2 linked regions of the Rhodopseudomonas palustris genome follow. The protein of the gene in region 2 interacts with the protein of the main gene of each other region in a pairwise test. Links are inferred from orthologs where the notes say so. Each region holds a gene or a part of one and is shown on either strand. Other genes may lie near its edges. The genes, in order: recA and dprA.

Evidence for each region.
Region 1: the proteins of dprA (region 2) and recA interact in binary tests that used the Bacillus subtilis proteins (3 or more experiments, as listed by UniProt). The link is inferred for Rhodopseudomonas palustris from one-to-one orthologs.

The regions. Positions count from the first base shown.
Region 1 is NZ_CP140155.1:2,471,858-2,482,827, forward strand. What follows is about bases 2,910-5,858. They hold recA (recombinase RecA), read right to left. Parts: upstream 4,957-5,858; coding sequence 3,862-4,956; downstream 2,910-3,861. Other genes in these bases: gcvP (aminomethyl-transferring glycine dehydrogenase), read left to right, coding at 2,910-3,391; SR870_RS11210 (hypothetical protein), read left to right, coding at 5,329-5,580; SR870_RS11215 (hypothetical protein), read left to right, coding at 5,733-5,858. Outside these bases: glycine cleavage system protein GcvH, read left to right, coding at 1-275; more of gcvP, read left to right, coding at 497-2,909; more of SR870_RS11215, read left to right, coding at 5,859-5,996; SR870_RS11220 (hypothetical protein), read right to left, coding at 6,070-6,252; SR870_RS11225 (response regulator), read left to right, coding at 6,425-6,823; SR870_RS11230 (hypothetical protein), read left to right, coding at 7,031-7,174; SR870_RS11235 (hypothetical protein), read left to right, coding at 7,695-8,054; SR870_RS11240 (hypothetical protein), read left to right, coding at 8,325-8,462; SR870_RS11245 (Crp/Fnr family transcriptional regulator), read right to left, coding at 8,514-9,212; SR870_RS11250 (hypothetical protein), read right to left, coding at 9,367-9,648; SR870_RS11255 (PaaI family thioesterase), read left to right, coding at 9,977-10,441; SR870_RS11260 (HdeA/HdeB family chaperone), read right to left, coding at 10,454-10,750; SR870_RS11265 (PilZ domain-containing protein), read left to right, coding at 10,946-10,970. UniProt on the Bacillus subtilis protein: Multifunctional protein involved in homologous recombination, DNA repair and competence.
Region 2 is NZ_CP140155.1:1,692,534-1,703,507, forward strand. What follows is about bases 4,988-7,940. They hold dprA (DNA-processing protein DprA), read left to right. Parts: upstream 4,988-5,872; coding sequence 5,873-7,009; downstream 7,010-7,940. Other genes in these bases: plsY (glycerol-3-phosphate 1-O-acyltransferase PlsY), read left to right, coding at 5,045-5,638; SR870_RS07655 (helix-turn-helix domain-containing protein), read right to left, coding at 7,014-7,391; SR870_RS07660 (FMN-dependent NADH-azoreductase), read left to right, coding at 7,524-7,940. In the rest of the region: ipdC (indolepyruvate/phenylpyruvate decarboxylase), read right to left, coding at 1-513; SR870_RS07630 (EF-hand domain-containing protein), read left to right, coding at 787-2,388; SR870_RS07635 (aspartate carbamoyltransferase catalytic subunit), read left to right, coding at 2,593-3,546; SR870_RS07640 (dihydroorotase), read left to right, coding at 3,565-4,866; more of SR870_RS07660, read left to right, coding at 7,941-8,132; SR870_RS07665 (hypothetical protein), read right to left, coding at 8,398-8,604; topA (type I DNA topoisomerase), read left to right, coding at 8,853-10,974. UniProt on the Bacillus subtilis protein: Protein that helps load RecA onto ssDNA during transformation. Binds cooperatively to circular ssDNA, is able to bridge different segments of DNA. Favors the loading of RecA onto SsbA- or SsbB-coated ssDNA and formation of RecA-DNA filaments.

The sequences.
Region 1 (10,970 bases), 780 kb from region 2 along the record:
TCGGCGACGTGGTGTTCGTCGAGCTGCCGAAGGTCGGCCGCAGCGTCAAGAAGGCCGAGGCCGCAGCCGTGGTCGAATCGGTCAAGGCCGCCTCCGACGTCTACGCGCCGATCACCGGCGAGGTCCTCGAAGTCAACGAGACGCTCGGCACCGAGCCCGGGCTGGTGAATTCCGACGCCGGCGGAGCGGCGTGGTTCTTCAAGCTGAAGATCGCCGACAAAAGCGAACTCGACGGCCTGATGGACGAAGCCGCCTACAAGGCCCACACGGCCTGATACCAAGCCGTCATGCCCGGGCTTGTCCCGCCTGCGGGGCCGAAGCCCCTTCGGCGCGGCGAAGGCCCGGGCATCCACGCCCTTGGCGTATCGATGGCTGCAAGACGTGGATGGCCGGGACGAGCCCGGCCATGACGGAAGAACGATAAATGTGAGTAGTTGAGCGACCTCTGAAAGCGCGGCGCGCGTTTCAGTCAGTCTTGAAGGACCAGGAGCATCGCATGCCGAATCGCCGCCCGATCGACGCTGCAAACGACTTCGTGCGACGCCATATCGGCCCGTCGCCGCAGGACATCGCGACGATGCTGACGACGGTCGGCGCCGGCAGCCTCGACCAGCTGATGGCCGAGACGCTGCCTTATGCGATCCGCATCAAGGAGCCGCTGTCGCTCGGCGCGCCGCTGTCGGAGACCGACGCGCTGGCGCATATGACCGAGCTGGCGGCGAAGAACCAAGTGTTCACCTCGCTGATCGGGCAAGGTTACTCCGGCACGATCCTGCCGACCGTGATCCAGCGCAACATTCTGGAAAATCCCGCCTGGTACACGGCCTACACGCCGTATCAGCCGGAGATCAGCCAGGGTCGGCTGGAGGCGCTGTTCAACTTCCAGACCATGATCTGCGACCTCACCGGGCTCGACGTCGCCAACGCCTCGCTGCTGGATGAAGCGACCGCGGCGGCGGAGGCGATGGCGCTGGTGGAGCGCGCCGCTGCCAAGAAGACCAAGGCGTTCTTCGTCGATCGCGACACACATCCGCAGACGCTGGCGGTGCTGCGCACCCGCGCCGAGCCGCTCGGCTGGTCGATCATCGTCGGCGATCCGGAGACCGAGCTCGAAGCCGCCGACGTGTTCGGCGCGCTGCTGCAATATCCCGGCTCGTCGGGCGCCTTGCGCGACCCGCGCGCCGCGATCGCGACGCTGCACGCCAAGGGCGCGCTGGCGGTGGTCGCCGCCGATCTGCTGGCGCTGACGCTGATCGCCTCGCCGGGCGAACTCGGCGCCGACATCGCGATCGGCTCGGCGCAGCGCTTCGGCGTGCCGATGGGCTATGGCGGCCCGCATGCCGGCTACATGGCGGCGCGCGACAGCCTCAAGCGCAGCCTGCCCGGCCGCATCGTCGGCCTGTCGATCGACAGCCACGGCCAGCCGGCGTATCGGCTGGCGCTGCAGACCCGCGAACAGCACATCCGCCGCGAGAAGGCGACCTCGAACATCTGCACCGCGCAGGTGCTGCTGGCGGTGATAGCCTCGATGTATGCGGTGTATCACGGCCCCGACGGGCTCAAGGCGATCGCGCGCCGGGTGCACCGTCGCACCGCGACGCTGGCGGCCGGGCTGAAGCGGCTCGGCTTCGCGCCGGTCAACGAGACTTACTTCGATACGCTGACGATCGAGGTTGGCGACAAGCGCAACGCCATCGTCGCGCGCGCCGAGGCCGACAAGATCAACCTGCGCATCGGCGCGAATTCGCTCGGCATCGCGCTCGACGAAACCACCACGCAAGCGACCGTCGAGGCTCTGTGGCGCGCGTTCGGCGGATCGCTCGACTATGCGAGCGTCGAGCGCGACGCGGCCGACACGCTGCCCGCAGCGCTGACGCGCAGCGGCGACTACCTGACGCAGGCGGTGTTCAAGGACTATCGCTCCGAGACCGAACTGCTGCGCTACATGCGCAAGCTCAGCGACCGCGATCTGGCACTCGACCGCGCGATGATTCCGCTCGGCTCCTGCACCATGAAGCTCAATGCCACCACCGAGATGATGCCGCTGACCTGGCCGGCCTTCGGCAGCCTGCATCCGTTCGTGCCGCGCGCGCAGGCGGAAGGCTATCACGAGATGTTCGCGCGGCTGGAAGCCTGGCTCGCCGAGATCACCGGCTATGATGCGGTGTCGCTGCAGCCGAACTCCGGCGCGCAGGGAGAATATGCCGGCCTGCTGGCGATCCGCGGCTATCACCAGGCGCGGGGCGAGCCGCATCGCAAGATCTGCCTGATCCCCTCCTCCGCGCACGGCACCAATCCGGCCTCCGCGGCGATGACCGGAATGGACGTCGTCGTCGTCGCCTGCAACAGCCATGGCGACGTCGACGTCGACGATCTGCGCGCCAAGGCGGAGAAGCATTCGGCCGAGCTCGCCGCGGTGATGATCACCTACCCGTCGACCCACGGCGTGTTCGAGGAGCATATCCGCGACATCTGCGACATCGTCCACGCCCATGGCGGGCAGGTCTATCTCGACGGCGCCAATCTCAACGCGCAGGTCGGCCTCGCCCGCCCCGGCGACTACGGCGCCGATGTCAGCCACCTCAATCTGCACAAGACTTTCTGCATTCCGCACGGCGGCGGCGGCCCGGGCATGGGGCCGATCGGCGTCAAGGCGCATCTGGCGCCGTTCCTGCCGGGGCACCCGGCCGAGGGCGAGCCGTTGAACGGCGTGCTGCACGGCGGCGGCACGGTGTCGGCCGCGCCCTACGGCTCGGCGTCGATCCTGACGATCTCCTACATCTACATCCTGATGATGGGCGGCGAAGGTCTCAAGCGCGCCACCGAAATCGCGATCCTCAACGCCAACTACATCGCCGCAAAGCTGCAGCCGCATTTCCCGGTGCTGTATCGCAATTTGCGCGGCCGCGTCGCACATGAATGCATCGTCGATCCGCGGGCGCTGAAGACCACCACCGGGGTGACGGTGGACGACATCGCCAAGCGGCTGATCGACTACGGCTTCCATGCACCGACAATGAGCTTCCCGGTGCCGGGCACGCTGATGATCGAGCCGACCGAATCCGAATCCAAGGCGGAGATCGACCGGTTCTGCGAGGCGATGATCGCGATCCGGCACGAGATCGCGCAGATCGAGGACGGCCGCTTCAAGGTCGAGGCGTCGCCGTTGCGGTTTGCGCCGCATACCGTGCACGACGTCACCAGCGCCGAATGGACCCGGCCCTATCCGCGCACCGAGGGCTGCTTCCCGGCCCCGAACTCGCGCACCGACAAATACTGGTGCCCGGTCGGCCGCGTCGACAACGTCTATGGCGACCGCAACCTGGTGTGCGCGTGCCCGCCGATCGAGGACTACGCGCTGGCCGCGGACTACGCGCGCGCGGCGGAGTAAGCGCGGACGGCGAAATCAGCACGGGCGGAAGAGTCCTCACCGCGCGATGCCACGCAACAGGGTGTCATCACCCGCGACAGCGGGTGATCCAGTATCGCAAAGCGTCTGGGCAACGCACGACAGCTCAACACGCGCTCTGGAATACCGGGTCGCCGCCTTCGCGGGCGATGACGGCTGAGAGCGGCGCGGGTCATCACTTCAACAAGACACGTCATTGCCGGGCTCGATCCGGCAATCCATCCTCATCGCAAGATGCCTTGCTTTCAGCGCGCTGCGCACGCGATGGATGCGCGGGTCAAGCCCGCGCATGACGGCTGAGTTTGCTGCTCAGCGCCGCCTCATCGAGACGCAAACAAGACATCTCAAAAAAGGTGCGGCGAGCGCTACGGGGGCCCCGGCAACAGGGGTCCGCGGCGCCCGCCGGCTTTAACTCTTGACGGCTCCGGCCGGCTGACGCCGGCCGCGATGCCTCACTCGTCGCCGGGCTCCTCGCCGTCGGCGTCGCTCTCGGGCGAGCCGGCGAGAATCTGCTCGGCGATCAGGCCGGAATTCTGCCGGATCGAGGCTTCGATCTTGGCGGTCATGTCCGGATTGGCGCGCAGGAACGCCTTGGAATTCTCACGGCCCTGACCGAGCCGCTGGCTGTCGTAGGAAAACCAGGCGCCCGACTTCTCGACGATGCCGGCCTTGACGCCGAGATCGAGAATCTCGCCCATCTTGGAGACGCCCTCGCCGTACATGATATCGAACTCGACCTGCTTGAACGGCGGCGCCAGCTTGTTCTTCACCACCTTGACGCGGGTCTGATTGCCGACGACTTCGTCGCGCTCCTTGATCTGGCCGATCCGGCGGATGTCGAGCCGGACCGAGGCGTAGAATTTCAGCGCGTTGCCGCCGGTGGTGGTTTCCGGCGAGCCGTACATCACGCCGATCTTCATCCGGATCTGGTTGATGAAGATCACCATGGTGTGGGATTTGTTGATCGAGGCGGTGAGCTTGCGCAGCGCCTGGCTCATCAGCCGCGCCTGCAGGCCGGGCAGCGCATCGCCCATATCACCCTCGAGCTCGGCGCGCGGCACCAAAGCGGCGACCGAATCGACGATCAGCACGTCGATCGCGCCGGAGCGCACCAGCGTGTCGGCGATCTCCAGCGCCTGCTCGCCATGGTCGGGCTGCGAGATCAGAAGTTCATCGACATTGACGCCGAGCTTGCGGGCATAGACCGGGTCGAGCGCGTGTTCGGCGTCGATGAAGGCGCAGATGCCGCCCTTCTTCTGGGCTTCGGCGGCGCAATGCAGCGCCAGCGTGGTCTTGCCCGAGGATTCCGGCCCGTAGATCTCGACCACCCGCCCCTTCGGCAGGCCGCCGACGCCGAGCGCGATGTCCAGCCCGAGCGACCCGGAGGAAATCGTTTCGATATCCATCGACCGGTCGTTCTTGCCGAGCTTCATCACCGAGCCCTTACCGAACTGGCGCTCGATCTGAGACAGCGCAGCGGCCAGGGCCTTGGTCTTGTCCATGGAGGATCCTTCGACGATACGCAAAGCGGTGGGGGCAGCAGCCATATGAAGCTCCTTATGAACGGGATTCGCCGGTGGGACAAACCGCGCCGACCCATGGCCGACAGAAATCATCGTACCCTATTTGTTCTCAGTTCGCAATATGTTCCTTCTGCGGGACGGCCGCATTTGACGCCTTTTGTCCGAATTCAGATGGATAGGCGTTGTCCTACCCGAGAAAGCCCCCTTCAGGCCTGCCCGCCGCGCATTGGATGCGACCGGCGATCGGCGCAAGTTCGGGCCACTGTGGGCGCGATGCGCCGGGCCGACCGCAATTGCGCCGAGAGAAACGTCCGATCACGCGAAAGCGATCAGAACTTCTTCCATGAGTTGATCTGCGACAATGTAACAGCCAGCGAGACATGCTCCTTTCGTCGAATGTGGCAACCGATCGGGACCGAGAACTACGACGTGCAGCTCGAGTTGGCGGTGATCACCGATGGCAACGTGAGTTGGAGCTCGGGTCCATGCCGGCGGGTGGTCGGCGGATGGGTCCATTGCGACACCCATGAATTCGTGACGCAATTACCGACGCATTGGCGGGCGTCCCGAACGGCCTGTCCGTTCGGCTGCGCGCTGGCGCCGGACACCCCGCCGCCGGGGGCCGCACCACCGCCGACCGACAGCTGACCGCGCCGCGGTCTGCATCCCGTCGACCGTTGCGACGGACGCCGCGCCGTGCCCCCGTGGCTCCGCGCCGCGGGCAACGCAAGCCCGGCGAGGCACCGGTGGCGCCCGGCCTCGTTCATCGATTCTCAACGCTCCCCGCGCAGAACTGCTGCATGACGATGCAGCTCGCCCCACCCAAATCGCCGGACAAGATCCGGGTGCTGTGCACCAAATGCCGCGTGCCGTTTCGTGAGAAGATCAGGAACGTCCGCGAGGGCACTCAGGTGCAGTGCCCGAACTGCAACAAGCTGATCACCTTCTCGACCGACTCCGCCGATCTCGGCGTGCAGCGCGCGTTCACCGAGGTCCGCCGGATCAAGAACGGCATGATGCTGTCGATCCACCGCAGCGGCGACGACGGCGGCTACAGCGGGTGAGTACGCCCGGCGCGGCCGTGTCGCGTGGTGATGCGTTCGCGCGCCCGTCGTTGCGTGCGGCACCGCACCTCGATCAGCGCAGACTGGTGACGCCCCACATTAGCAGCAACATCGCCGGCACGCAGGGCGCGGCCCACATCGCCCATGTCGTCACGCCCTTCGCCACGCTTTGACGAAACGCCGCGATCAGCCGATAGGTCACGATGATCCAGGGCAAAACAAGTCCGATCAGAATGGCGTCGACGTACCAGCTCATCTGTAGCGATCCTCGCGCTGTTCACGATTGCTTTAGCCTGTCGGCATAGGACGGCCATCCGCAATTGGAATCATGGCCGCCGTCCCCGGCCGATCCCACGCCACGGAACTTCGGGAGCCGGCGCGACTTATCGATGCGCATCATTGATTTCGCCCGAGGCAGGGGAACGTTGTTGGACCATTCCATCGTCGTCCTGGTCGTCGAAGACGACCCGATGATTCAGAGCGTCGTGCAGGAAGCCCTCGAAGAAGGCGGTTTCGACGCGGTGATTGCTTCCTCGGGTGAGGAGGCCGTGAAACTACTCGACGATCTGCAGCGCTTTCGCGCATTGCTGACCGACGTCAATCTCGGCCGCGACCGAATGGACGGCTGGGACGTCGGCCGCTTCGTCCGCGAGGCCGATCCGGCCTTTCCGGTGATCTACATGACCGGCGACAGCGCGGCCGAATGGGCCGCCCGCGGCGTGCCCGGAAGCCTGCTGCTCACCAAGCCGTTCGCGCCATCGCAGGTGATCGCCGCCGTGACGCAGCTTCTCAACAACGCCAATCCCGCCGTGCCGCCGACCGCGTGACGCTGCTGCCTCGCTGAGGCGAAGCCCCCGAACTCGAGCAGCCTTCTGCCAGTCGTTCCCGGACAGCGTCCGTCGATTTACGGCACGGCTCGCCGCGACTTCGGATCGACAGCGATTCGCAGTCAGATATTATTCCAGCAACCGCATCGCGCCTTTCCACACCAGTCTCGAGCCGGTCGAGTCGGCATGAAAACAACGGGGAGATTCTTGGACGATTTTGTTCGCGAGGAGAATCTGAAGCTGTATCGGCGGCTGCTGGCGGAGACGCACGACGAAGAGCGCCGCCGCGTCCTGTTGCAACTGATCGCCAGCCTCGCGCCACGCGACCGATCCGATCGCGCTGCGACGTGATCGTCAGCGCATCGGGACCGGTCCGGGGGTGCGACGCCCGCATTCTGCCGAGGTGCTCGAACTGCGATCGATCGCCGCGTTATCCGCGGAGACGACGGTATTTGATTTCACGCAATGCGCACGGGGCGCTCACCGATAGCTTTCCTTTCGTCATTGCCGAACTTTCTAGAGGTGGGGAGTTCCGACGCTGACGGAGAGCCCCGAACATGGCCTCGTTCGGGGCTCTTTCGATTCGGAGTGCGGCGATGCGCAATGCAAGCGCGCATCCGCGCGATCGGCCGCCGTGCTGTCGCCGAATCCATCGCGACCGCAGCGCGACTCGATCCCGGCGATCGCCGTGAGCCATCGCGTGTCGCTTGCGCCATCGCAATATCGTCCGATCGGTGCTGAAGTAGATCGATCGCAACCGCATTGCGGGCTCGCGCGCGAGCGCGCGATGAAGCAAGATCGACGAGTATCGACAATCGCTCGTATCAGGCCCGCGGCGGAATGCACGGGCCGTCTGGCAGGGAGTACAGGAATGCGCCTCGGGACTTTGATCGTGATGATGACGGCAGCCATCGCCCTGGCCGGCTGTGACGTGGGCCAGGGCACGCCCGGGCCGAAGGGCGAACAGGGCGCCCAGGGGCCGGCGGGCCCTCCCGGACCTCCCGGCAAGGACGGCGCATCCGCAAGCAGCATCCGCACCGTCAGCTCGACGACCTGTTCCTCGAACGGCTGCCCGCTGACCTGCGACAGCGGCGAGACGCTGGTGTCGGCGCTCTGCATCGGCAACGCCTCCGCCAAATTCAGCGACACGATCGTCGTCGAAAACGGCGTCATGACCGCCCGCTGCGGACCGAGTTCGACCAGCATCGTGCTGAGCTGCGCTCGCCAATAGCGCCGGCCCTCGCCTCGATCGACCGAAAGCCGCCCCGATGTGGGCGGCTTTTTTTCAAATCTATCCAATGGGTTGAGCTGCAGGAACCCTACACCCAAACACCATCAGAGGAGCTTCGAGCCACCTTTCCGATAATTTATAGGTAGAATATTACTACTATTGATTCAGATCAAATGACCGAGGCTGGGAGCGGCAATTGTCCGGAAACTTCGTGGAAGATCCGGCTCCGATCTGATGGCGCATCTCATCTACAAATGTCCGCGGACGGCCATGAAGGTTCAGACCTGGGTCGCAGAGGAAGTGGGTGCGCCCGAGCCGACGACCTTCGAACTGGTGCGCTGCCCCGCCTGTACCCACGTGCACTTCATCAATCGCTCGTCGGGCAAGCTGCTCGGCGAAAAGGGCTGAGCGCAGGTTCGCGCCGCCGCCGCTCGCCGCGCTCGATCCCGCGATCCGCAATCAGCGATCGTTCAGTCGAACCGACCGCGCATCGCCGTCGGGCAGCCGCGCCTTGTCGGGCAGCACGGCGCTGCGCAGCGACGGATAGACTTCGATGTGGCCGTTGTAGTCGATGAAGCCGAGCTTGCGAAACTTGTTCATGAAGTGGCTGACGCGAGACCGCGTCGTACCGATCATTTCCGCGAGGGTCTCCTGGCTGATATCGACGGGCAGCGACTTGGCGGTGTCGCCATGGTTGATATCAGCGAGCAGAAGTAACAGCCGCGCAAGGCGCTTCTCGCTGGAATTGAACAACTGATCGATCAGGTCTTCCTCGACCCGGCAGTTGCGCCTGAGCAGGTGGGTTATGAAGAACTCGCACATGCCGGGCTCGTGCTGCAGCGTGGCGATCAGCATCGTGTTCGCCAATGTGGTGACGGTGCAATCTTCGAGCGCCACCGCGGTCGCGAGGCGGCGCCGGCCGATCAGGGCGCTCTCGCCGAAGAACTGGCCCGAGTCCAGGATCGCGACCACGCCCTCCTTGCCCTGCTCCGACATCACCACCAGCTTGACGCGCCCATGCTGCAGGAACAGCACGCTGTCGGCCTCGTCACCTTGCGCGAAAATGCTCTGGTTCTTGCGGAATTGCTGGAGGGCCCGTCCCGGTCCAGCGCTGCCGAGAAACGCGGTGGGATCGAACGCCGCTTCGTAAGAATTCACGTCTCATCCTGCAATCGCGAAGCAAGCTCTTCGCCATCGATTGCAGGCGTTCAAGAGCCGCGCGGCGAACATTCGCCGCGTCGGTCCATCAACATCAATTCTCAGGAAAAGTCTGTGCCGTTTTGAACATGCACTACGCGCGTCCCGGCCGAAATTAGTTCGCGGTCGGCCCGGTCTTTTTCGATCTCGTCGTCGCCGTCTTCGGCTTCACCGGTGCAGGCTCGTTGCTACGCACGTCGCCCCACGGATCGCTCGGCCCCTTGGCATCGGGGATCTTGCGCAGCGACTCGCGATAGGCCTTCTCCCTGATCGCGTCCTGCGCTTTTTCTTCCGGCGTTTTGTGCTGGATCTCGGGGACCAGATTGACGTTGGGCATCTGCGCATAGGCAGGCCCGGCCAGCAGGACGCTCAGTGCGACGCCGCGCAACAACTTCATTGGAAACTCCCTTCGCGCGCTTGACGGCTTCGGCCGCGCTACAGACGATCGGACCGACAGGACTTCGGCGGCTGCATCCAATCCTCCCAGATCGGGCCGCATTTGGTGCAGCCGTCGAGGAGAATTGCCGCGGCAACCACGCCGAGGATCAAAGCCGAACGCTTCGCCACACGCCACCCACCAGACTGCGGGGACCATAAGGGAACGACCATGGCGTTTTCAAGCCGGCAAGAATCGGGTCCGATGCAGGCAATTCAACGACTTCCGACCGCCAAATCCGGTACGGACACGTACAGAAACCAAAACAAACCAGAGCATGGGAGACGAAATGACGGAGAGCGGCCAGGTGGCGGAATTCGGCCTCGCGGATGCGCGGCGCACGCTCGGTGAGGTGTTCGCCCCCTGGGTGCAGGACCTCGACCTGTCGGTGGACGCGGTCGAGACGGCGCCGCCGGCCGGCGCCGGCGATGACTGGCAGCCCGGCGCGACGCTGCGGATGGCGTTCTCCGAGCGGCTGTGCCGCAGCGGTGGCATCGTCTGCGGACAGGCGCTGATGGCGCTGGCCGACACCGCGATGGTGATCGCCATCCTGGCAGCCAATCGCGGGTTCCGGCCGATGACCACGGTCGATCAGACCACCCACTTTCTCAAGGCGGTGACCTCGTCGGACGTGCTCGCGGACGCGCGGGTGGTGCGGCTCGGCCGCACCATGAGCTTCGGCCGGGTGACGCTGCGCAGCGCCGACGACGGCAAGCCGGTGGCGATGGTGTCGAGCGCCTTCGCGATGCTGTGACCGACGCGGCGATCACTTGCCGAGGATCTTCTCGGCCGCGGTGACGATGCTCACACTGGGGTTGGCGCCGCAATAGGCGCCGAACTTCTTGGCGTTCGCGACGAACACTTCGGTGTCGATGATGGCGTCGTCGGAGTCGCCCTTGTACCAGCCGTCGAGCCAGGTCAGCACCATCTTGATCTCGTCCGGGCCGGAGTCGATGAACTGCTTGCACGACATCGTCGCCAGATCCAGCACCTCCGCCCTGGCGCCGGCCGGCGATACCAGCAGCCCGGCGGCCGCCACGAGCACACCCGCGAATTTCAACATATCTCCCCCCTGCCCTGATGGCCCTCGGCCGGGATCCAGTACGCCACACCCCCGCGGGACTCTCAATCCGGCCGCTTCGCCGCATTTGGTGAAATTTTTCTGAATCGGAGGGCGCCGGAAGCCGCAGGCGCTTTCAGAACTTCGCAAACCGTTTCCGCGAAACTCGCCGCACCAACCGGTGATCGGACGACGACGATGACAGAGCGACGAGGCGCGCCGC
Region 2 (10,974 bases):
GGCGTCGACCATGTCGCGCGGGAATTCGATATAGACCGGCAGCGACAGTTCCAGCGCGCTGCGCAGCACCCGGGCGATCTCGGCTGATGCTGTCGCCGGATCGTCCAGCACCGCCTGCGCGCAGGTGACTTCCCGGAACACCGCGAGTTGCGTGTCGACGGTGCGGACCTGATGATGCAGCAGATAGCCGCTGGTGCGTTCGCGAGCGCCCGGCGCGCCGGCGATCACCACGACCGGGGAGCGCTCCGCATAGGCGCCGGCGATCGAATTGACCAGGTTGAACGCGCCGGCGCCGTAGGTCACCACCGCGACGCCGATGCCGCCGCGGTAGCGCGACGCCGCATCCGCCGCGAAGCCGACCGCCGGCTCGTGGCTCAGCGTGAAATAAGGCAGGCTTCCGCTCTCCTCGATCACCTTGAAGAACGGCAGCACGAAATCCCCGGGGATGCCGAAGATCTCCCTGGCGCCGTGATCCTTGAGAGCGTCGAGCAAAGCGGTCGCAAGCGTCGGCATGGGGGCTCCTTTGCGTCGCGCGAAACAGTCCGCACCGCTTTACCAGAGACTTCGCTCCCCACCAACGTAGCGCGGAATCCCCACCACCGCTGCAGCCATGGCGGTACGGCTCGCAATGGCTCCATCATACAGGAAGTCCTTATCCGGGAAATTGGAGCCGAACCCGTCTCGAAGCAGAAAATTTCGACTTCATTAACCGACTGCACCCCGACCATTCGCCAGCGACGCCAACCGTGCTATCACTTTTGGTTGAATCTGCATCAAGGAACAACTATGCGTCCAGCGGCGGTATTTGCACTTTTTTGCTTTGTCTTCGCCCCGAATGCCTTGCAGGCGATGGACCTCACGACAAGCAGGCGGCTGGCGGCAACTTGGTATTTGCAGTTCCGCTTGCCGGCCAACACTACGGCTAGTCGCTTCACGGAGAGGGCACGAGAAACATTCGTAGCGACGGACGCCAATATCGACGGCGCCCTCACCATTGCGGACACTGATATTATCGCCTCAATGCGAACTGCCCAATTTCGATCTAGCACTCTCGCCCAATTGACACGCGCTGACCTGGATCAAGATGGTGCCGTCACCGCTGAGGAACTGCGAACATTATTGAGGTTCGAGAGGCAAATTGGCCGGTTGGCCGTCCAGACGATTGACCGAGTGGAGGCCTCTGTCGCGAAGATGATGAGTTGGGATGCTGACGGTGACGGCCTAGTCAGCTTCGCAGAAGCTCAAATCGCCACGCAGACGATACCCACGATGGACGCTCCGGGAACAAATTCTGCGACAGATGTACTGGAAACGCTGATGGCGTTCGATGCCGATGGCGATGGCGCTGTTACCTGGTCTGAACTAAAAACCGCTTTTGAGACATTCTTTCGTACTCTCGATACCGATCAGGACGGCATCATCAGCTCGAAGGAGTACGCCGCCTATCACGCGCGTGCCTACGACTCGACCCCTGGGGCTGAAGAGTCCATTCGTCGGTTCGAAGCAAAAGTCCATGCCAAGTGCGCCATGCCGAAGGCGTCATCGTCCGCAAAGGTCGTTGTGCTTGGGACCCACCAGACTAATGCGCTGTCGAACGTCGCGCTCGGATCGATGGACGATGTCACACGTGCCGGCACGATCATCGTCGAGCCCGGATCCGAGCCACTCTATCTAGTGATCACGAATTTCGTTGCGACCATCTGGCAATTCACTGGCGCCGTGGATCGTATCGAACGCGTGGTGCTGGCCAGCAAATACGCCAGCGGCGCCACCGGCTTGCCCGCTGAGCGAGTGACGAGTCTGCCTGCGAAGGTCTGCCTACCGCACTCTTCCAACGTGGATGTCGACGCTGCCGACACCGCAATCGCGGTGGAGCGCGACATCGGGCGGGCGCCCGACCTAGTCTTCGGTCGCTCTGAACTCACCAGTTTCGGATTACCATCCGGCGCTGTGCAACTTCGGGGCAATCAGAAGCCCAATACAATCCTGACGCCGAGGTACGGGCCGGCCTCGTCGACTACCGGCGACACGTCGAATGTGGATGCGCAAATGCATGCAATTGCGAGCCTGGAGCAACAATTGTTGCGTTTCAGCCCAGGCGGCGTCATCGAGATTGACCCCGCGAAGGTCATAAGCTCTGCGGCTGTCGCAAGCTACGACGTATTGCCGGAGGAAGCAGGATTGCTCCAATTGATGCGGAGCGGTGCGCTTACCCAAGAGCCGGACGGCACATTTCTCATACACCGCAAGATCAGGTTTCCCGCCGGGTTGGCGGGCGCACATTCGGTCAAGTTCCTAATTCTGCGAGACACTCCGCAACCGATCGGCGATCCGATACATTGCAGGATTGCCCGCGAGAGGGAGGATAAGCCTATCGGTCCAAATTGACCGATTTCGGTCTCGTTGCAATTCGCTGGTCACCGTTTGCGTCTGCACCCCTCGATGCGAAAGAGGCCTCCCGACCGGGGGCAGGTTCCCTCTGCTCCGTCGTCGTATCGGCGTGGCCATCTTTCCGACCGCAGGGGATATTCTGCGCAGGCGTGCGGATCGCGCTTGCCCGCTCCGGCAAGTCTCCCTATAGCTCTTGCTTTAATGACCCCCGCATTGAAATCGACCTTTGTCCTCGCTCACCGGCATCTGCTGGGGATCGAAGGGCTTTCCGCCGCCGACATCACCGGCCTGCTCGACCTTTCCGAGGAATATGTCGAGCTCAACCGGCAGGTCGACAAGAAGCGCGCCTCGTTGCGCGGCCGCACCCAGGTCAATCTGTTCTTCGAGGCCTCGACGAGGACGCAGTCCTCTTTCGAGATCGCCGGCAAGCGTCTCGGCGCCGACGTGATGAACATGAGCGTGTCGTCGTCTTCGATGCGCAAGGGCGAGACGCTGATGGACACCGCGGTGACGCTCAACGCGATGCACCCGGATATCCTCGTGGTCCGCCATCACGCCTCCGGCGCTGTCGAATTGCTGGCTCGAAAGGTCGACGGCTCGGTGATCAATGCCGGCGACGGCGCGCACGAGCATCCGACCCAGGCGCTGCTCGACGCGCTGACCATCCGCCGCAACAAGGGCCGGCTCGAAGGTCTGGTGATCGCGATCTGCGGCGACGTCATGCATTCGCGGGTGGCGCGCTCCAACATCCTGCTGCTCAACACCATGGGCGCGCGCGTCCGCGTGGTCGCGCCCTCCACGCTGTTGCCCCGCGGAATCGAGCGGATGGGCGTCGAGGTCGCACGCGACATGCGCGAGGGGCTCGACGGCGCGGATATCGTCATGATGCTGCGGCTGCAGCGCGAGCGGATGAACGGCTCCTTCGTGCCGTCGAGCGGCGAATATTTCAACTATTTCGGGCTCGACCAGAAGAAGCTCGCCTACGCCAAGCCCGACGCGCTGGTGATGCATCCGGGGCCGATGAATCGTGGCGTCGAGATCGACTCGATCGTCGCCGACGGCGCGCAATCGGTGATCCGCGAACAGGTCGAAATGGGCGTGGCGGTGCGGATGGCGGTGCTCGAAGCGCTGGCCCGCAACCTGCCCAACGCGTGAAGCTGGAACGGAACTGAGATGCTGATCGACCGCCGCCCGATCCTGCTCGCCAATGCCCGCCTGATCGATCCGGCGCGCGATTTCGACGGCATCGGCGACGTGCTGATCGCCGACGGCGTGATCCGCGACGCCCGCCGCGGCATCGGCGCCGCCGGCGTGCCGGAAGGCACCGACATCGTCAATTGCGCCGGCATGGTGGTGGCCCCCGGCCTGGTCGACATGCGCGCCTTCGTCGGCGAGCCCGGCGCCAGCCACCGCGAGACCTTCGCGTCGGCCAGCCAGGCCGCGGCCGCAGGCGGCATCACCACCATCGTCTGCCAGCCCAACACCTCGCCGGTGATCGACAATTCGGCGACGGTCGACTTCGTGATGCGCCGTGCCCGCGACACCGCGATCGTCAACATCCATCCGATGGCGGCGCTGACCAAGGGGCTGAACGGCACCGAGATGACCGAGATCGGCCTCCTGAAGGCCGCCGGCGCCGTGGCGTTCAGCGACGGCGACCGCAGCGTGATGAACGCGCGGGTGATGCGCAGCGCGCTGACCTACGCTCGCGATTTCGACGCGCTGATCGTGCACCACACCGAAGACCCCGATCTGGTCGCCGAAGGCGTGATGAACGAGAGCGAATTCGCCACCCGGCTCGGGCTGTCGGGCGTGCCGAACGCCGCCGAGGCCGTGGTGCTGGAGCGCGACGTCCGCCTCGCCGCGCTGACCGGCGGCCGCTACCACGCCGCATCGCTGACCTGCATCGAGTCGCTGGAGATCCTGCAGCGCGCGCGCGATTCCGGGATCAACGTCTCGGCGTCGGTGTCGATCAATCACGTCACGCTCAACGAGAACGACATCGGCCCGTACCGCACCTTCCTCAAGCTGTCGCCGCCGCTGCGCACCGAGGACGACCGCAAGGCGCTGATCGCCGCCGTCTCCTCCGGGCTGATCGACGTCATCATGTCGGATCACAATCCGCAGGACGTCGAGGTCAAGCGGCTGCCCTTCGCCGAGGCCGCCGCCGGTGCGATCGGGCTGGAGACGATGCTGCCGGCCGGCTTGCGGCTGCTCCACGCCGGTGAGCTCGATCTGGTGAGCCTGATCCGCGCGATGTCGACCCGCCCGGCCGAACTGCTCGGCCTGCCCAGCGGCACGCTGCGCGCCGGCAGTCCTGCCGATCTGATCGTGATCGACCTCGACACGCCGTGGATCGTCGATCCGAACGAACTGAAATCAAAGTGCAAGAACACCCCGTTCGACGAAGCGCGGTTCTCCGGACGGGTGGTCCGCACCATCGTCGGCGGCCGCACGGTGTACGAGCATGTGTAAGTGGATTTGAAGGGCTGCGTCAGTCCGGACGATAAGGGCTTCCGTTCTCGTCATTGCGAGCGAAGCGAAGCAATCCAGAAGCGCCGTGCACCACGCTGGATTGCTTCGTCGCTTCGCTCCTCGCAATGACGGGAAAGCCTGACTTTGTTGCCGACGCGCTAGAGTTGTTTGGAGAATTGTGATGATCGGGATCTACATCGCAGCACTGCTGCTCGGCTATCTGTTCGGCTCGATTCCGTTCGGCCTGATCCTGACCAGGTTCGCCGGAACGCAGGATCTGCGCTCGATCGGCTCCGGCAATATCGGCGCGACCAACGTGCTACGCACCGGCCGCAAGGGCCTCGCCGCCGCCACGCTGCTGCTCGACGCGCTCAAGGGCACCGCCGCGGTGATCATCGCGTCGAGTTTCGGCGGCGCCGAAGCCGCGATGCTGGCCGCACTCGGCGCGTTTCTCGGCCACCTGTTTCCGGTCTGGCTGAAGTTCAAGGGCGGCAAGGGCGTCGCCGTCTATATAGGCGTGCTGATCGGCCTGTTCTGGCCGGCGGCGATCGTGTTCTGCCTGCTCTGGCTCGCCACCGCCTTCACCGCGCGCTACTCGTCGCTGTCCGCGCTGGTCGCCGCCTTCATCACCCCGATCTTCCTGTGGTGGTTCGGCCACCCCGCACTCGCCTCGCTGTTCGCCGTGCTGACGCTGCTGCTGTTCTACATGCACCGCGAAAACATCAAGCGGCTGCAGGCCGGCACCGAGAGCAGGATCGGCGAGAAGAAGTAGCGACCGCTACGCAGCTTGCTTCTCACGCGCCGTCATCCTGAGGCGCGAGCGCAGCGAGCCTCGAAGGATGTGCCACACAGCGTGGCGCTCGTCCCCTTCTTACCATGCCGTCGCCCTTCGAGGGCCGCTACGCGGCCACCTCAGGGTGACGGCGCCCGATACCTCATCAGCTTCCGCCTTCGTCGAACTTGTCCACTCGCATAAGTTGCGCAACACTCCCGGCGGGGGTGGTGCGTGGCCGAAAGTACCAGCGACCAGGGAACGAGTCTTCTCACCGAGGCGCAGCGGATCGACTGGCTGCGGCTGATCCGCGCCGACAATGTCGGCGCTCGCACCTTCCGCTCGCTGATCAATCATTTCGGCTCGGCGCGCGCGGCGCTGGAGCGGTTGCCGGAGCTGGCGCGGCGCGGCGGCGCGGCGCGCGCCGGACGCATCCCGAGCGAAGACGAGGCGCGGCGCGAGATCGAAGGTGGTCGCCGGCTCGGCGTCGAGCTGGTCGCGCCGGGCGAGCCGGGCTATCCCCCTCGCCTCGCGCTGATCGACGACGCGCCGCCGCTGCTCGGCGTCCACGCATTGCCGGACGCGCTCGCCATGATGCAGCGGCCGATGATCGCGATCGTCGGCTCGCGCAATGCCTCCGGCGCCGGGCTGAAATTCGCTCAGCTTCTCGCCGGCGACCTCGGCGCCAGCGGCTTCGTGGTGATCTCCGGGCTGGCGCGCGGCATCGACCAGGCGGCGCATCGCGCCAGCCTCGGCAGCGGCACCGTCGCGGTGCTGGCCGGCGGCCACGACAAGATCTATCCGGCCGAGCACGAGGATCTGCTGCTCGACATCGTCGAAGCGCGCGGCGCGGCGATCTCGGAAATGCCGCTCGGCCACGTCCCGCGCGGCAAGGATTTTCCCCGCCGCAACCGGCTGATCTCCGGCGCGTCGGTCGGCGTCGCGGTGATCGAGGCGGCGTATCGCTCCGGTTCGCTGATCACAGCGCGGCGCGCCGCCGATCAGGGCCGCGAAGTGTTCGCGGTCCCGGGCTCGCCGCTCGATCCGCGCGCCGCCGGCACCAACGACCTGATCAAACAGGGCGCGACGCTGATCACTTGCGCCGCCGACATCATCCAGGCGGTGTCGCCGATCCTCGAGCGGCCGATCGAGCTGCCGGGCCGCGAACCCGACCACCCGCCGCCGGCGAGCGATCCCGATCCCAGCGACCGCAGCCGCATCGTCAACCTGCTCGGGCCGAGCCCGGTCGGGATCGACGATCTGATCCGGCTCTCCGGCATCTCTCCGGCGGTGGTGCGCACTGTGCTGCTGGAGCTGGAGCTTGCCGGCCGGCTGGAGCGCCATGGCGGCGGGCTGGTGTCGCTGAATTGACGCGTCAGTTCGACGAGCCGCGACCATCGAAGGCGCGCCGCGCGGTCTCGATTTCCGGCAGATGCTCGCGCGCCCAGGTGCCGAGCGCCTGCACCGGCTGGCTCAGGCCGTGCCCGAGCGGCGTCAGTTCGTAGTCGACGCGCGGCGGCACCGTCGGAAACACGGTCCGCGTCACCAGCCCGTCGCGCTCGAGCCCGCGCAGCGTCAGGGTCAGCATCCGCTGCGAAATCCCGCCGATCATCCGCTTCAGCTCGTTGAAGCGCCGCGGCCCATCGCGCAGCAGCATGATCACCAGCACGGTCCATTTGTCGCCGACCCGCGAAAGCACCGAATTGACGCCCTGGCAATCGCTGCGCGCGTGGGCGCCCGGCCCGAGAGGCACATCATTGTGCCCGGGAACATCGCTGTGCGCAGGCAGATCGCTGTGCTCGAGTTTCAAAATAGTGCCTTCTTGTGCGGTTTTCGCAGTCACTCATAGTGCGTCAGTTACAAATCTATACCAAGGAAGACGCCAATGAAACTGCTTCACATCGACTCCAGCGTGCTCGGCCCCCACTCGGTCAGCCGCCAGGTCTCCGCCGCGATCGTCGACCGGCTCCGTCAGGCCAATTCGGGACTGACCGTCACCTATCGCGACCTCACCGCCGAGCCGCTGCGGCACCTGTCGGGTCCGCATCTCGCCGCCGCCCAGGGCGCCGCCCCCGAGCCGTCGCTGCAATCCGACCTGGCCGCGGGTCAGACGGTGCTGGACGAATTCCTCGCCGCTGACGTCGTGGTGATCGGCGCACCGATGTATAATTTTACCATTCCGAGCCAGCTCAAGGCCTGGATCGACCGCATCCTCGTCGCCGGCAAGACCTTCAAATACGGTCCCACCGGCGTCGAAGGGTTGGCCGCCGGCAAGCGGGTGATCATTGCGGCGTCGCGCGGCGGCTTCTATGGCGCCGATACGCCGATGGCGGTCGGCGAGCATCTGGAAAGCTATCTGCGCTTCGTGTTCGGCTTCATCGGCATCGCCGCCCCCGAAATCATCTCTGCGGACGGCATCCAGCTCGGCCCGGAGCATCGCGAGAAGGCGCTCGCCTCGGCGCTGTCCGCCGCGGCCGGCCTGCGAGCGGCCTGAGGGCGCAAGCAGCCGGCCCGCCCCCCAAAAAGCAACGGCCCGAAGTGGTGACACTTCGAGCCATCTTGGAGGCGGACGTACATCCGGCCCGCCTCCTGCTTATTCGAATCGTGAACCAGTTCGGTTAATAAGACGTAAACGCCAGCCTTGGTTCCACCCGCCGCGCGGCAGCCGCGCTGACCGGGGTTCAAGCCGCGTATGAACGCTGAAAGCCGAAGCAGCCCGCGAGGTTAGCTCGATCATCTGATCCGTGGCGCGAGCCTCTTCACTTGCTCTCCGAACGGCAACCGTTGCGGTGGCGGACGATCTCGTTGGCCTCCAGCCGCGCCATGTCGAGCAGATAACACAGCATATCCAGTCGGTGGACGTCGGCGATCTGGATCAGCTCTGAGATCGCCTCGACGAGGTAGCCGGCCGCTTCGACCGGGCCGCCATTGCGATCGCGTGAGCCGCTGCCACGTCGTGACACCATGGGCCGGGTTCCTTTCAGGGGTATCGAAGGCCCCTATCGGTGAGTCTGGCGTACGTATTACTACTCTAGGTTGTGCAACTCTAGGTTTAAGTTTCGTGTCTGGTCACGCGCTTTTCTGTCGCTATGGGCCGGCGGCATGACCGGACCGATTTGACAGCGACCGCACCAGAACCCATGTTCCGGGCAATGCGGCTGGCGCGAGTCTCGCGAAAACGGCGCATTTCTCTCAGCTAAGTCATTGGAATCCGATGAATCTCGTCATTGTCGAGTCGCCTGCGAAGGCCAAGACGATCAACAAATATCTGGGCTCGTCCTACGAGGTCCTGGCCTCGTTCGGGCATGTGCGCGACCTTCCGGCCAAGAATGGCTCGGTCGATCCCGACGCCAACTTCCAGATGATCTGGGAGATCGATCCGAAAGCCGCCGGGCGGCTCAACGACATCGCCAAGGCGCTCAAGGGCGCCGACAAGCTGATCCTCGCCACCGACCCTGATCGCGAGGGCGAGGCGATCTCCTGGCACGTGCTGGAGGTGTTGAAACAGAAGCGTGCGCTGAAGGACCAAAAGGTCGAGCGCGTGGTGTTCAACGCCATCACCAAGCAGTCCGTCACAGAGGCGATGCAGCATCCGCGCGAGATCGACGGCGCGCTGGTCGACGCCTATATGGCGCGCCGCGCGCTCGATTATCTGGTCGGCTTCACCCTCTCCCCGGTGCTGTGGCGCAAGCTGCCGGGCGCCCGCTCCGCCGGGCGCGTGCAGTCGGTCGCGCTGCGGCTGGTGTGCGACCGCGAGATGGAGATCGAGAAGTTCGTTCCGCGCGAATACTGGTCGCTGATCGCGACCCTGACGACGCCGCGCGGCGAAGCCTTCGAGGCCCGCCTGGTCGGCGCCGACGGCAAGAAGATCCAGCGGCTCGACATCGGCACCGGCGCCGAGGCCGACGACTTCAAGCAGGCGATCGAGACCGCCAATTTCAAGGTGTCCAGCGTCGAGGCCAAGCCTGCCCGCCGCAACCCGCAGGCGCCGTTCACCACCTCGACGCTGCAGCAGGAAGCCAGCCGCAAGCTCGGCTTCGCGCCGGCGCACACCATGCGGATCGCGCAGCGGCTATATGAAGGCATCGACATCGGCGGCGAAACCACCGGCCTCATTACTTATATGCGAACCGACGGCGTCCAGATCGACCCGTCCGCCATCACCCAGGCGCGCAAGGTGATCGCCGAGGATTACGGCAGCGCCTATGTGCCGGACGCGCCGCGGCAATATCAGGCCAAGGCGAAGAACGCGCAGGAGGCCCACGAAGCCATCCGCCCGACCGACATGTCGCGCCGCCCGTCCGAGGTCACCAAGCGGCTCGATTCCGATCAGGCCCGGCTCTACGAGCTGATCTGGGTCCGCACCGTCGCCAGCCAGATGGAATCGGCCGAGATGGAGCGCACCACCGTCGACATCGAGGCGAAAGCAGGCTCCCGGGTGCTGGAGCTGCGCGCCACTGGCCAGGTGGTCAAGTTCGACGGCTTCCTCGCCGCCTATCAGGAAGGCCGCGACGACGATTCCGAGGACGAGGATTCGCGCCGGCTGCCGGCGATGAGCGAGAACGACGCGCTGAAGCGCGAGGCGCTCGCCGTCACGCAGCATTTCACCGAACCGCCGCCGCGCTTCTCGGAAGCCTCCTTGGTGAAGCGGATGGAAGAGCTCGGCATCGGCCGGCCCTCGACCTACGCCTCGATCCTGCAGGTGCTGAAGGATCGCGGCTATGTGAAACTCGAGAAGAAGCGGCTGCACGGCGAGGACAAGGGCCGCGTCGTGATCGCGTTCCTGGAGAGCTTCTTCGCCCGCTACGTCGAATACGACTTCACCGCGGCGCTGGAAGAGAAGCTCGACCGCATCTCCAACAATGAAATCTCCTGGCAGCAGGTGCTGCGCGATTTCTGGACCGACTTCATCGGCGCCGTCGACGACATCAAGGAATTGCGTGTCGCGCAGGTGCTGGACGTACTCGACGAACTGCTCGGCCCGCACATCTATGCGCCGCGCGAAGACGGCGGCGATCCGCGGCAGTGCCCGAGCTGCGGCACCGGCCGGCTGAATCTGAAGGCCGGCAAGTTCGGCGCCTTCGTCGGCTGCTCGAACTATCCGGAATGCCGCCACACCCGCCCCCTTGCTGCAGACGGCGGCGGCGGCGATGCCGACCGCGTGCTCGGCCTCGATCCGGACACCGGCTTCGAAGTCGCGGTCAAATCCGGCCGGTTCGGCCCCTATATCCAGCTCGGCGACGCCAAGGACTATGCGGAAGGCGAGAAGCCGAAGCGCGCCGGCATCCCGAAGGGCACCTCGCCCTCCGACGTCGAACTCGACGTCGCGCTGCGCC